One region of the Roseateles sp. FW301-B2 genome, then DNA from elsewhere that is predicted to be linked to it. Evidence: predicted binding sites of a transcription regulator. Region 1 holds the regulator's gene; each other region holds the start of a gene.
The links. The regulator FNR, encoded in region 1, switches genes on or off when oxygen is low (the NO sensors DNR and NnrR bind a similar motif). The targets are predictions, from matches to a motif close to TTGATNNNNATCAA.

Region 1 (2,260 bases):
ATCTCGGTGGCGCTGCGCGTGCCGCCCGAGGTCGCGGCCAGCGAGGGCGCCGGCGCCCATCCGATCCAGTTCGAGATCCGCCGCCTCGCCAGCCCGGGCACCGACGCCGGCAGTCTGATGGAAAAATCAACCTTTGTGCTGCCGCGTTGAGCGGCGGCCCATTCATCCGAAAGAGCACGCCATGAGCAAGCAGCAAGACCTGACCCCGGCCGACAAGCCCGCCCCCTGGTGGCGCGAACGCATGATGTGGCTGGTGGTGGGCGGCCCGTCGGTGGTGATCGTCGCCTGCATCGCCACGCTGACGCTGGCGATCCGTTTCCCGGATCCGGTGATCGAGACCAAAGCCCGCCTGTCGGCCGACAGTGCGGAAGAGCAGGGCGCGGCCCTGCAGCCCGCCATCAAGGCCCGCAACCATGCGGCGACGGGCGGCCACTGACGCAGCAGACTCACAAGCCGAGGGGGCGCGTATGGGTGAAGCAGGGGACGCAGCAGGGGACGAAGCAGGGGACGAAGCAGGGGACGAAGCAGGTATTGAGCGCAGGCCAGGTGACCGGCCGGGGCTGGTGCGTTCGGCCATGTTCATCCTCTGGCCGTCCTTCTTCATGGCCGGCGTGACCGTGGCGCTGGTGTTCGCGGTGGTGGACCCCAGCGATCTGAGTTGGTTCGGCGCGGCCCCGATGGCGCTGCCGCGCGCCGCCATCTACACGCTCAGCTTCCTGATCTTCTGGCTGCTCATCAGCGCCGCATCGGCGATGTCGCTGTACCTGGCCCAGCAACAAAAAAGCCCGCCTCAGTAGCGGGCCTGGGCGGGCGTTTGAGGCTTTGCGGCCGCGCTCAGCAGGTGGTGCTGTTGACCAGCTTCTGCAGCCCCGGCTGATCCATGATGCGGATCTGGCGCTGCTTCACTTCCAGCAGCCCGTCTTCCTGGAACTTCGAGAAGGTGCGGCTGACCGTCTCCAGCTTCAGGCCCAGATAGCTGCCGATTTCCTCGCGCGTCATGCGCAGCACCAGGGCCGAGGCCGAGAAGCCGCGCGCCTGCAGGCGCTGGGTCAGGTTGAGCAGGAAGGCCGCCAGGCGCTCCTCGGCGCGCATGCTGCCCAACAGCAGCATCACGCCATGGTCGCGCACGATTTCGCGGCTCATGATCTTGTGGAACTGGTGCTGCAGATCGGTGAATTCGCGCGACAGCTCTTCCAACTGGCTGTAGGGGATCACGCAGACCTGCGAGTCCTCCAAGGCCACGGCGTCGCAGCTGTGGCGGTCATTGCTGATGCCGTCCAGCCCCAGCAACTCGCCGGCCATCTGGAAGCCGGTGACCTGGTCGCGCCCGTCTTCGGAAGACACGCAGGTCTTGAAGAACCCGGTGCGCACCGCATAAAGCGACTGGAAGGAGTCCCCGGTACGGAACAGCGTGTCGCCGCGTTCGACATTGCGGCGTGTGGCCACCAGGGCGTCCAGTTGATCCAGGTCACCCTTGGACAGGCCGACGGGCAAGCACAACTCCCGCAGGTTGCAGCTGGAACAAGCTACCTTGAAGGGCTCGATCTTGATGGCGTGGTTGGCATTCATGTGGCGAATTATGGTGGCTGGGCCCGGAGCTGGGGCGGATTCCGCACCCGATGGCGTGCCTGTGTGCATAGAGTTGAACATGATGCTCCTCAAGATTGACGCCATTCTTTCTCTATGCTCGCGCTGCAAGATTGACCCAAGTCAAACGCCCTGTCAACGGGCTTGGCACAGTACGGTCCATGGAACCAAGAGTCGCTGAACCCCTGCCAGGCATCACCGAAGACGTGTTGCGCCGCTTTGACGTTTCCGGGCCGCGCTACACCTCCTACCCGACTGCCGACCGTTTCGTCGAGGCCTTTACCACCACCCAATACCGTCAGGCCCTGCAACAGCGGGCCCAGGGCGGCGTGGTGGGCGGCGGCGCGCCGCTGTCCATCTATGTGCACATCCCCTTCTGCGAGTCGGTCTGCTATTACTGCGCTTGCAACAAGGTCATCACCAAGCACCATGAGAAGGCGGCCGAATACCTGGACGCGCTGGTCACGGAGATGGACCTGACCCTGGCGGATCTCGGACGCACCCAGTCGGTGTCGCAGCTGCATCTGGGCGGCGGTTCACCGACCTTCCTCAGCGATGCGGAGCTGACGCGCCTGATGGACGACATTCGCAGCCGCTTCAAGCTCGCGCCCGGTGCCGAGATCTCGATCGAGGTGGATCCGCGCACCGTCACCAACGAGCGCCTGCAGCATCT
Region 2 (2,260 bases), on a different contig from region 1:
CAGGGCCAGCAGCAGCGGGCCCAGCACCGGGTGCAGCACGAAGCGGTCGAGGCGGTCGCTGGGCAGTTCGGGCGTCTGGGCGTCCAGGCCCAGTTCGTGCAGGATGCGGTTGACCCGTGCCTGGTCCTCATGGCTGGGGTGGGCGCTGGCGGCCGCTTGCGGTGCGGACCAGGCGTCGCGCCGGTCCAGCAACTGGCGCAACTCGTCCAGGCCATGGCCCTGGGTGGCGACGGTGCGCACCACCGGCACGCCCAGCGCCTCGGCGAGCGCCTGGGCATCGATGTGCAGGCCGCGCGCGGCGGCCAGGTCGGCCATGTTCAGCGCCACCACGCAGGGCAGGCCCTGGCGCTGCAGCGACAGCACCAGGCGCAGATTGCGGCGCAGATTGGTGGCGTCGAGCACGCAGATGATCAGGTCGGGCCGCTTCTCGCCCTTGGCGCGTCCGGCCAGCACATCGCAGGTGACGCGCTCATCGGGCGAGCGTGGGTAGAGGCTGTAGGTGCCGGGCAGGTCCAGCAGGCGCAGGCTCTTGCCGGCCAGGGTCTTGAGCCGGCCCTCCTTGCGCTCCACGGTGACGCCGGCGTAGTTGGCCACCTTCTGGCGGCTGCCGGTGAGGCGGTTGAAGAGGGCGGTCTTGCCGCAGTTCGGATTGCCCACCAGGGCCAGCAAGGGGCCGGCCGGGTGGATGTGGATGACCGAGGATGCCGTCATGCGAAAGATGCCGCGGGCTCAGGCCGCCACCAGTTGCACGCAGGCGGCTTCGGCCTCGCGCAGCGCAAAGGTGGATTGGCCGATGCGCACCACCAGCGGGTCGCCACCGGGCAGGCCGCGCGCCAGCACGCTGACATGCTCACCGGCGACGAAGCCGATTTCCTCCAGCCATTGCGGCCATTCCGGCGCATGCGCCGGCGCCGCCAGCCCGGCCACACGGTGGGCTGCACCCAGGGAGGCACGCGCGAGCGTGAACATGGAAGCGGGCTGGGACATGGGCGGGCCTTGCGGAGCGGTTGAGGGCGACGGATTCATTCTAAATGCGAAGAAATCGCATTCAGATCCCCATGGCTTTGTTTGCCCAGATGCTTTGATTTGGCGCAATTTGCTGCGGCGCCGCGGATTTGCGCAAACGAGCAAAGACGGGCGCGCAAACGTTTAGCGTTTTCCTTAGAAGCCGATACACTCGCGTTTTTTAGAATGCCCCTATCCCCGCCGGCCGCCCGTTCCGATCCGCAAGAATCGCCGTTCGGGCCCGCCCCCGTGCATGCTGGCGTCTATCCCAACCTGTGCAAGCTTGTATAGGACCGCAATGAAGCTCACTCTGTCTACGCTGGCCGGCGCTGCCCTGGCCCTTGCCGCCTCGTCCGCCGCCATCGCGCAGGCCACGCCGGCGGTGATCTTCGACATGGGCGGCAAGTTCGACAAGTCCTTCAACGAGTCGGCCTACCGCGGCGTGGAGCGCTGGAAGGCCGAGACCGGCGGCAAGTACCTCGAATTCGAGATCAGCAACGAGACCCAGCGCGTGCAGGCGATCCGCCGCATGGCCGAGCGTGGCGCCAGCCCCATCATCTCGATCGGCTTTGCCCAGGCCTCGGCGCTGGAGCAGGTGGCCAAGGAGTTCCCCAAGACCAAGTTCGCCATCGTCGACATGGTGGTGAACCAGCCCAATGTGCAGTCGCTGGTGTTCAAGGAGCATGAGGGAAGCTTCCTGGTCGGCGCGATGGCCACGCTCAGCAGCAAGACCGGCAAGGTCGGCTTCGTGGGCGGCATGGACATCCCGCTGATCCGCAAGTTCCAGTGCGGCTACGAGCAGGGCGCCAAGGCGGCCAATGCCAAGACCGAGGTGTTCTCCAACATGACCGGCACCACCGCCACCGCCTGGAACGACCCCACGCGCGGCGGTGAGCTGGCCAAGGCCCAGTTCGCCAAGGGCGTGGACGTGGTGTTCGCGGCCGCCGGCGGCACCGGCACCGGTGTCTACCAGGCCGCCAAGGATGCCGGCAAGCTGGCCATCGGCGTGGACAGCAACCAGAACCATATCCAGCCCGGCACCATGCTGACCTCCATGGTCAAGCGCGTGGACGTGGCGGTCTACAACGTGCTGAAGGACTGGAAGGCCGGCGTCAGCGTGCTCGGGCTCAAGGAGGGCGGCGTCGACTACGCCGTCGATCAGCACAACGCCAAGCTCATCACGCCCGCGCTGAAGACCAAGGTCGAGGCCTACAAGGCGGACATCATTGCCGGCAAGATCAAGGTGGCCGACTAC
Region 3 (2,260 bases), on a different contig from region 1:
CATCACGATCGGCAGGCCCAGGCCCGAGGCGTTGTAGACCGCCTCGGCCATGAAGAGCAGGCCCTGGCTGGCGGTGGCGGTGTAGCTGCGCGCGCCGGCCGCCGAGGCGCCGATGGCCACGCTCATGGCCGCGAATTCACTCTCCACATTGATGAACTCGCAGGGCGTGAGCGTGCCATCCTTCACCAGCTCGCCGAGGCCCTCGACGATATGCGTCTGCGGCGAGATCGGGTAGGCGCAGATCACCTCGGGGCGGCACAGCGCCACCGCTTCGGCCACGGCGTGCGAGCCTTCACATTGCTTGAGCATGGTGGGCCAACTCCTGCATTTCCTGGCTGACGAACTCGAAGGCCTCGGCGGCTGCGGCGATGTTGGCGGCAGCCAGCTTGGCGCTGAACTTGGCCTGGATGGCATGCGACACCGCCGCCAGCGACACCAGGCCCGAGAGCGCCGCAAAGCCGCCCAGCAGCACCGCATTCGGCAGCGGCCGACCGAGATGCTTGAGCGCGATCTCGGTGGCCGGCACGGTGGTGAGGCGCTCGTGGCGGAAGCGCGCCGCCACCTCGGCCAGGCCCAGCTCGTCGAAGCTGCGCCGGCTGTTGATGAGCACATAGCCATCCGGCTTGAGCCCCTGGAACACATCCACCTGGTGCAGGAGCGTGGGGTCCTGCACGATCAGCACATCGGGCGCCAGGATGGGCTCGCGCAGGCGGATTTCGCGCTCCGCGATGCGGCAGAAGGCCACCACCGGCGCGCCGGTGCGCTCCGAGCCGAAGCTGGGGAAGGCCTGGGCATGGCGGCCCTGCTCGAAAGCGGCGACCGACAGCAGCTCGGCCGCCGTCACCACGCCCTGGCCACCACGGCCGTGAATACGGATCTGCAACATCGGGGGCGCTCCCTCCCTTGAGTGGGTGCTGCCTATTCTTCGCCCGCGCAAGGCCCGGCGACATGACGAATATCAACCTCGGCCTTGCTCCGGCGCCGCATCCACCAGGTCGAGGATGCCGGGCCCGGCCGGGCTGGCTACGCTTCGAGGCCCCCACTGCCCGCTCACTGCCATGCCCTTGCTCCAGGTCGACCCCAAGCTGCTTGACGCCGCCAACGCCTTTCGCAAGAACCCCGCCGCCGGCCTGCCGCCGCTGCTGGCTGCCGTGGGCGCCCCGCACGACGTGCAGTTGCTGGTCACGCCGCTGGGTGAGCTGAAGAACGAGCAGCAGCCGGAGCTCAGCGCCAAGCTGCTCGACGCCGCCGGCAAGACCGCCACCACGCAGCTCGGCTGGGAATGGTCGGCGCAGGCCGATGCCTCCCTGGGCCTCAGCATCGCCCCCATGCTGGACGCCGAGGAGAACCGGCAGCTGGGCATAGCACCGGCCGACGGCCATGTCGTGATGTCCTATGGCGCGGCGCTGAGCCTCTCGGCCGGGCTGGGCGGCCAGCAGAGCATCGGCGCATGGGGCCAGGCCAGCGCCAATCTCTCGGCCGGCACCGATGCCCGTCTCTGGTGGTATGTGCAGGCCGAGAACAGGGCCAGCGTGGTCGACGCGGCCGCAGACGCCGCGCGCTACTGGCTGCTGCCCAACGACCTGGAGGGCCTGCTCAGGCTCGCCCCCGATCCGATGTTCTGGGGCCTGCGCCTGGACCTGAAGGCCCAGCTGACGGCGGGCCTGAGCGTGGGGGCGAAAGCCGGCTGGACCGCCTGGACCTACGGCCTGGATGGCGCGCGTGCCGGCGTCGGGTTGAGCGTGGGCATGGATGCGCGCCTGCAGCTGCAGCACCAGGGTGGCATGCGCCTGCATGTGCGGCCCGAGCAGCGCGGCGGCGCCTGGGGCCTGAAGCTGGAGCTGGAGACTCTGGACGCGCATGACGAGCGCTTCGGTGTGACGCTCAGCGCCGGCCTGGATCTGCGTGCGTTGGCCGCCAGCGCCGAGCGCGCGCTGCGCGCCGGCTGGCCCGCGCTCGATGCCGGCAGGCTGAGCGCGCTGACCCAGCCCGGCACGGCCCTGGGCGCACAACTGGGCGAGCTGCTGAGGGCGAAGATAGCCAATCCGGAGCTGGAGCAACTGGCATTGCTGCTGTTCGGCCAGCGCGCGCTGCCGGATGTCGAGCGCCAGCTGGTGGACCGCCTCACGGCGCCGCTGGTGGACGCGCTGGACAACGCCTCGCAGCAGCTGGCCAGCCAGTCGGCCGATGCCGCGCAGCTCGCCAGCGACTGGATGGAGCGCCTGCTGGGCAAGGCGGCTGGCGACACCCTGCTGGGCAA

Region 2: AC3WQY_RS23520 (FeoA family protein) is a predicted target of FNR. The motif match lies at 1,082-1,095, and genes of this name have one in related genera.
Region 3: AC3WQY_RS21825 (2-oxoacid:acceptor oxidoreductase family protein) is a predicted target of FNR. The motif match lies at 949-962, and genes of this name have one in related genera.

What each region holds. Positions count from the first base shown of each region.
Region 1 is NZ_JBYTBE010000017.1:12,783-15,042, forward strand. Features, by position in the region: gene ccoG (cytochrome c oxidase accessory protein CcoG) at 1-150, shown strand, start outside; gene AC3WQY_RS13160 (hypothetical protein) at 182-436, shown strand; gene AC3WQY_RS13165 (hypothetical protein) at 576-797, shown strand; gene fnr (fumarate/nitrate reduction transcriptional regulator Fnr) at 835-1,569, opposite strand; gene hemN (oxygen-independent coproporphyrinogen III oxidase) at 1,749-2,260, shown strand, end outside.
Region 2 is NZ_JBYTBE010000053.1:8,061-10,320, forward strand. Features, by position in the region: gene feoB (ferrous iron transport protein B) at 1-711, opposite strand, end outside; gene AC3WQY_RS23520 (FeoA family protein) at 730-987, opposite strand; gene AC3WQY_RS23525 (BMP family lipoprotein) at 1,304-2,260, shown strand, end outside.
Region 3 is NZ_JBYTBE010000043.1:19,861-22,120, reverse strand. Features, by position in the region: gene porA (pyruvate ferredoxin oxidoreductase) at 1-309, opposite strand, end outside; gene AC3WQY_RS21825 (2-oxoacid:acceptor oxidoreductase family protein) at 293-886, opposite strand; gene AC3WQY_RS21820 (hypothetical protein) at 1,059-2,260, shown strand, end outside.